2 regions of the Methylorubrum subtropicum genome follow, and region 1 is predicted to be linked to the other one. Evidence: predicted binding sites of a transcription regulator. Region 1 holds the regulator's gene; the other holds the start of a gene.

Evidence for each region. The regulator LexA, encoded in region 1, represses DNA repair genes until DNA is damaged. The targets are predictions, from matches to a motif close to TGTTCNNNNTGTGTTCNG.
Region 2: the regulator LexA is predicted to act here: its motif matches at 1,515-1,532, upstream of AAHG03_RS04640 (PA0069 family radical SAM protein).

The regions. Positions count from the first base shown of each region.
Region 1 is NZ_JBBXMW010000015.1:91,623-95,025, reverse strand. Features, by position in the region: gene AAHG03_RS19650 (ComEC/Rec2 family competence protein) at 1-1,237, shown strand, start outside; gene lexA (transcriptional repressor LexA) at 1,231-1,944, opposite strand; gene AAHG03_RS19640 (DUF1236 domain-containing protein) at 2,139-3,089, opposite strand; gene AAHG03_RS19635 (beta-keto acid cleavage family enzyme) at 3,367-3,403, opposite strand, start outside.
Region 2 is NZ_JBBXMW010000002.1:369,804-373,206, reverse strand. Features, by position in the region: gene AAHG03_RS04655 (efflux RND transporter permease subunit) at 1-486, shown strand, start outside; gene AAHG03_RS04650 (hypothetical protein) at 516-869, shown strand; gene AAHG03_RS04645 (hypothetical protein) at 873-1,391, opposite strand; gene AAHG03_RS04640 (PA0069 family radical SAM protein) at 1,560-2,657, shown strand; gene AAHG03_RS04635 (ribonuclease HII) at 2,782-3,403, opposite strand, start outside.

The DNA of each region.
Region 1 (3,403 bases):
GATGCTGGGGGTGACCGCCTATTGCGCCTTCTCCGGCTGGGACGTGGCGGCCGAGCGGGCGCTCATCATGACGCTGGTGATGCTCGGCGCGATCCTCGTGGACCGCCCGGCGCTCAGCATGCGCAACCTCGCGCTCGCCGCTATCATCGCGCTCGCCCGCGAGCCGGAAGCCTTGCTCGGCCCGAGCTTCCAGATGTCGTTCGGGGCGGTCGCCGGGCTGATCGCCTGCGCGCCACTCCTCGACGGGCGACTGTTTGCCCGTGACGGCGGCTCGTGGCTCGCCCGCGCCCTGTCCTGGCTGATGACGGTCGGCGTCGGAACGCTGGCCACGACCTTGGTGGCACAGATCGCGACCGCACCCTTCGCGACCTACCACTTCCAGACCGTGCAGCCGTTCGGCCTCTTCGGCAACGCGCTGACGCTGCCGCTGGTCTCGCTCGCGGTGATGCCCGCGGCGGTCCTCGGGATGCTGGCCTATCCGTTTGCCCTCGACAAACCGGTCTGGTGGTTGATGGGGCTCGCCGTGCGGGGCATGCTCGACATCTCCGCCTGGATCTCGGGCTTCGGCCAAGCCAACGTCGTGCTGCCGGCTTTCGGCACCGGGGCGCTCGCGCTGCTGGCGCTGGCGCTCCTCGTCGCGACGCTGCCGGTCTCGCGCCTGCGGGCGCTGGCGGTGCTGCCCGCAGCACTCGGCCTCGCCTTCGCGGCGAGCCCGGCACGGTTCGATCTCTACGTGGACCGCGACGGGGCCGGGGCGGCGCTCCGCGGATCGGACGGGCGGCTCGCCGTGCTTGGGCGCCCGCCGGGCTTCGTGCTGGAGCAGTGGCTCAAGGCCGACGGTGACGCGCGCAGGGCTGCCGACGTGAGCGGCGGCCCGGATGTGCGCTGCGACCGCCTCGGCTGCACCATGATCGCCGCCGATGGCCGCAAGGTCGCGCTGGTCACCGACAAGCGCGCCTTCGCCGAGGATTGCGCCCGCGCCGACATCCTGATCAGCCGCCTGACGGCCCCGCCGAACTGCGCCGCGCCGCTGCGGATCGACCGCGCTTATCTCGCAGCGAACGGCGCCACCGCGATCCGCCTCAGACCGACCGGCCCGGAGGTCGTCACCGCCCGCGGCGCCGGCTCACCCAAGCCCTGGCAGGAGCGCCCCGGCACCGGACCGCCCGCGCCGCCCCCGGCCGCGAGCCCCGAGGCCGCCCCCGAGCCGGTCGAAGCGCCCGATTCGCCTCAGTAGCGGCGCACGAGGCTAACGAGCTTGCCCTGGATGCGCACCCGGTCGGGCCCGAGCACGCGGGTCTCGTAGGCCGGGTTGGCGGCCTCCAGCGCGATCGAGGAGCCGCGGCGGCGCAGACGCTTCAGCGTGGCTTCCTCGTCGTCGATCAGCGCGACGATGATGTCGCCGTTGTTGGCGGTCTCCTGCTTGTGGATCACCACCAGATCGCCATCGAGGATGCCGGCCTCAATCATCGAATCGCCGCGCACTTCGAGCGCGTAATGCTCGCCCCCGGCCAGGAAGTCCGGCGACATCGCGATGGTGTGGCTCTGGCTCTCGATGGCCGAGATCGGCGTACCGGCGGCGATCCGGCCCATCACCGGCACGATCACCGGGCGGCCCTCGCCGTCCTGGGCCTGAACCACCGGCGCCTTCGGCTTGCCGGCAAGTCCCCCCTCGACCACGCTCGGGGTGAAGCGGCGCGGTTCGGCAGGCGCGGGCTTGGCGGCCGGCGCGTCGGGCATGCGCAGGATCTCGAGCGCGCGGGCGCGATTCGGCAGACGACGGAGGAAGCCGCGCTCCTCCAGCGCCATGATCAGGCGGTGGATACCGGACTTCGACTTGAGATCGAGCGCGTCCTTCATCTCGTCGAAGGACGGGGGGACGCCGCTCTCCTGCATCCGGGCCTGGATGAACTGGAGCAGTTCGAGTTGCTTGCGGGTCAGCATGCGGCACCTGCTGTCGAACGCCGCAGAGGCGCGGCCCGATCACGGAAAAACAAATCGCGAACAGGCTAGACGTTCCCCACCTGTTCCGCAAGGGCGTCCTTGGCCGTTTTGAGGGCGACGGCTCGAAAGGAAAGGGCGGCGGAGCCGAAGCTCCGCCGCCCTCTTCGCTGCCTCTCGGCCGATCCGGGACCGGATCAGGCGGGGATCACGTCCACGATCTCGTAGGTGTCGGGATCGATGATGACGATGTCGTCGCGGACCAGAATGAACTGGAAGCCGCGATAGGCCGGCACCAGGGTCAGGATCGCCGGCGGCAGCGGGTGCAGCGCGATCGAGCGCGGGATCGCCGTGCCGACGTTGAGACCGAAATTCACGTTGGTGACGCGCGTGACGTTGGTGCTGGTGATCGACTGGCGGAACTCGGTGCGCTGGGTGCTGTTCAGGCTGCGCGAGGCGCCGCGGGCTTCGGAGACGTTGCCGCCGCGACCACCACGGTCGGCCGCGCCGTCCCGGCCGCCGCGCTCACCGCGCTCGGCGCCGTCACGACCACCGCGCTCACCGGCGGCGTCCTTGCCGCCGCGCTCACCGCGCTCGGCGCCGTCACGACCACCGCGCTCACCGGCGGCGTCCTTGCCGCCACGCTCGCCGCGCTCGGTGCCGTCACGGCCGCCACGCTCGCCGGCGGCGTCCTTGCCACCGCGCTCGCCGCGCTCGGCGCCGTCGCGACCGCCCTTCTCACCGGCGGCGTCCTTGCCGCCACGCTCGCCCGCAGCACCCTTGCCGCCGGGCTCGCCGGCCCGGCCGGCACCACCCGGCTCACCGCCGCGCATCGCGCCGCCGGTACCGCCCGGCTCGCCGCCGCGCATGGCACCACCCGCGCCGCCGCCGGCCTCGCCGCCGCGCATGGCGCCACCGGCGCCGCCCGCGCCACCGGCCTCACCGCCGCGCATCGCGCCGCCGCCGCCGGGACCGCCCGCGCCGCCACCCGCGCCGCCGCCGGCCCCCATTCCGGCGCCGCCACCGCCTGCGCCGCCGCCCGCACCGCCACCGGCGCCACCGCCCGCGCCGCCGCCCTGAGCCATGGCCGTCGCGGCGCCGAGCACGAGGATGGCCGCTGTGGCCGTGCTGCGTAAGAACTTGCTCATGGTACGTCCCTGTCCCCTACGCGACGCTGCCCACAGCGCCGAAACCGGCCTCGCAACGGCCGGTGCGGACAAACCGTTCCGCGAATCGCCCGGGTTTCGGAGCGATGGCGGGACAGAGAAGGGGATTTGTCCGGGCGGATTTTTCGGGATCGCGCCGCGTTCCGTTCGACGCTTTTCCCCCTCTCGCCCTCATCCTGAGGTGGCGGCGCGCAGCGGAGCACCTCAGGATGAGGGGAGTGGGTGGGAATGAGGGGGGGCTGGGGCCCGGCGCGTCGGTTCAGTTCAGATGCAGCATCGCCCGCGCCTCGTCGGAC
Region 2 (3,403 bases), on a different contig from region 1:
CTGATCATCTTGGGCAGCATCCCGCTGGCGCTGATCGGCTCGGTGGCGGCGCTCTGGATCGCCGGACAGCCGCTCTCGGTCGCCTCCATGATCGGCTTCATCACCCTCACCGGCATCGCCACCCGCAACGGCATCCTCAAGGTCAGCCACATCCTCAATCTGGCGATTCACGAGGGACTGCCCTTCGGCCCCGACCTCGTCATCCGCGGCAGCCTGGAGCGGCTCGCCCCCGTGCTGATGACGGCGCTCGCGGCGGGCGTCGCCCTGGTGCCGCTGCTGATCGGCGCCGACGCGCCGGGCAAGGAGATCCTGCATCCGGTCGCGGTGACGATCTTCGGCGGCCTGATCAGCGCGACGCTGCTCGACACGGTGCTGACGCCGCTCCTGTTCCTCACCTTCGGCCGTGCGCCGCTGGAGCGCCTGCGCGAGCAGGCCCATCGCCCGGCCACCGACCATCCCGAGGGCGCCCCTGCGGGCGCGTTCTGACCCTTCTGACAAGCGAAAGGATTTTCTCCATGCGCATCGTCACCGCGCTCACCCTCGCGCTGATCCTCACCGGGCCGGCGCTTGCCGCCGGCCCCAACGGCGGTCAGGTCGTCATGGCCGACGACCATCCGGTCGAACTCGTCGTCACCGATACGGGCCTGACCTTCTTCGTCACCGAGGAGGGCGGTCAGCCGCTCGCCACCGCCGGGCTTTCGGGCAAGGCCTACATCCAGGCCGGCGGCAAAACCGAGACCGTGGCGCTGAAGGGCGCCGCGCCGAACCGCTTCGTCGGCGACCTCAAGGCGCCGCTGCCGCCGGGCGCCAGGATCGTGCTCTCGGCCAAAGTCCACGGGCACGGTCTGCAGGCGCGGTTCGAGCGGTAAGCGCTATGCCCGCTCCAGCCGCGCGGTCAGCAGCCGCACCTTGAGGCGGGGGGCGAAGGGCAGCCCCGCCAGCAGGCGCTCGCGCCGCACCACGTCGCCGGCCCGCGGGCGGGTGACGCCGATCACGCTCTCGCCGCGGGCCGCGAGGCGGCCGGGCAGGCCGGCATGGGGGCGGCGCATCCGGCCGAGCGCCGTGTCGGGCCGGGCGGTGCCGACGAAGCGGTCGAGACTGCGGATCCAGCCCTCCGACGGAATGTCGCCCGGCTCCAAGCAGAGCAGCCAGTCCCGCCGGGCGACCTTCGCACCCGCGATCCACGGATTCGTGCCGACCGGGCGCACCACGAGCGTCGCCCCGCTGCCCTCGGCGATGGTCTCCAACGCCTCGCTCGCCGCCGCGGTGACGATCACGGCATCGCCCACGAGCCCCGCCGCCACGCCCGCGACGAGCGCGCTCAGCGTGTCGGCCAAGCCCTCGATCGCCGTGTCGGCGGGGCGTGCCACGTGGATCAGGCCGGAGATCATCGGCGGGCCAAGAATCCTGGACCGAGCGGGAAAAGGTTGTGCGCGGTCTATTGCATGACGGCCCCGGACGCGACAGCTACGCCTTTCCGGGGATGCATCAATCTTGTGCAGCGGCCACGTCATTGTTCATGATATGTTCCTTGGCGGCATGGCAAGGGACCGAAATCGATGGGGGAAGCGGCGGGCCGGCTCGCGGGCAACCGCGTGGCCGCGGAAGGTCGGCGCGGGCGCGGGGCGACGGCCAACCCGGAGGGGCGCTTCGAGGCGACCCGGCGCGAGGTCTTGGACGACGGCTGGCATCCGGACGAGGTCGCGGTCCGGCGCACGGAGGTGACGGTCGAGCGCGCCCGCACCATCATCACCCGCAACGATTCCCCCGACATCTCGTTCGACCGCTCGATCAACCCTTATCGCGGCTGCGAGCACGGCTGCATCTACTGCTTCGCCCGGCCCAACCACGGATATGCCGGGCTCTCGCCGGGGCTCGATTTCGAGACCAAGCTGTTCGCCAAACCCGACGCGGCGGCGCTGCTGGAACGCGAACTCTCGGCGCCGGGCTACCGGCCGCGCACCATCGCGCTCGGCACCGCCACCGACCCCTACCAGCCGATCGAGCGCGAACACCGCCTCACCCGCGCGGTGCTGGAGGTGCTCGCGCGCTTCCGCCATCCGGTCGGCATCGTCACCAAGTCGAACCTGATCCTGCGCGACCGCGATCTTTTGGCGGAGATGGCAGCGCAGAATTTGGTGAAGGTCGCGATCTCGGTCACCACCCTCGACCCGGTGCTCGCCCGGCGGATGGAACCCCGCGCCCCGCATCCGCGCAAGCGCCTGGAGGCCATCGAGGGGCTGGCCTCCGTGGGCGTGCCGGTGATGGGGATCGTCGCGCCGATCATCCCCTCGCTCAACGACCACGAGATCGAGGCGATCTTGGAGCGCGTGCGGGCGGCGGGCGCCCGCGAGGCGAACTACGTGCTGCTGCGCCTGCCGCACGAACTCGACGACCTCGTCGGCGACTGGCTCTCCGAGCATTATCCGGGCCGGCGCGCCCACATCTTCTCGCTGCTGAGCGGCGCCCGCGGCGGCAAGGCCTACGACGCCGCCTTCGGCACCCGCATGATCGGCAAGGGCCCCTACGCCGACCTGATCCGCCGCCGCTTCGCCCTGGCCAAGCGCCGGCTGGGTTTTTCCGACGAGCCCCTGCGGCAGACGACGGAGTTGTTTCGCCCGCCGCCGCGGGCGGGGGAGCAACTGGCGTTGTTCTGAGCCCGCCGGCCTCTCCCACCCAACCCCCTCATCCTGAGGTGCTCCGCGCAGCGGAGCCTCGAAGGAGGGCTCCAGGGATCGCGCGCTTCGCTGGAGCCCTCCTTCGAGGCCGCTGCGCGGCACCTCAGGATGAGGGGGAGGGTGGGAGGGGGCGGGGTGGCGCGCCCGCCCCGAACCGCCCGGTAAAACTCACCCGATGATGCGGGCTGCGCCCCTGCGCCGACAGCCCGGCGAGATGCGCCGCGGTGCCGTAGCCGGCGTTGCGCTCCCAGGCGTAGGCGGGGTGGCGCAGGGCCAGCTTGCGCATCAGTGCATCCCGAACGGTCTTGGCGACGATGGAGGCGGCGGCGATCTGCGGGACGAGGCGGTCGCCGCCGACCACCGCGCGGCAGGGCTGGTCGAGGCCGGGGATCGGGTCGCGCCCATCGACCAGCACCGGGCCGTCGTCCCTCAAGCGCCGCACCGCCCGGCGCATGGCGTCGAGGGTGGCGGCGCGCACGTTGATCCGGTCCACCAGCGCCCGCGAGCCCCCGGCCAGGGCCACGTGGGCATGCGCCCGGATCAGCGGCGTCAGCGCCTCGCGGGTCGCACGGTCGAGGCGCTTGCTGTCGTCGAGGCGGGCCAGCAACTCGGGCGGGAAGGCGAGGGGATCGAACCAGACGGCGGCCACCATCACCGGTCCGCACAGCGCACCGCGCCCGACCTCGTCGCAGCCGATCACGGCCGGGTAGGTGGCGGCGAGCGCG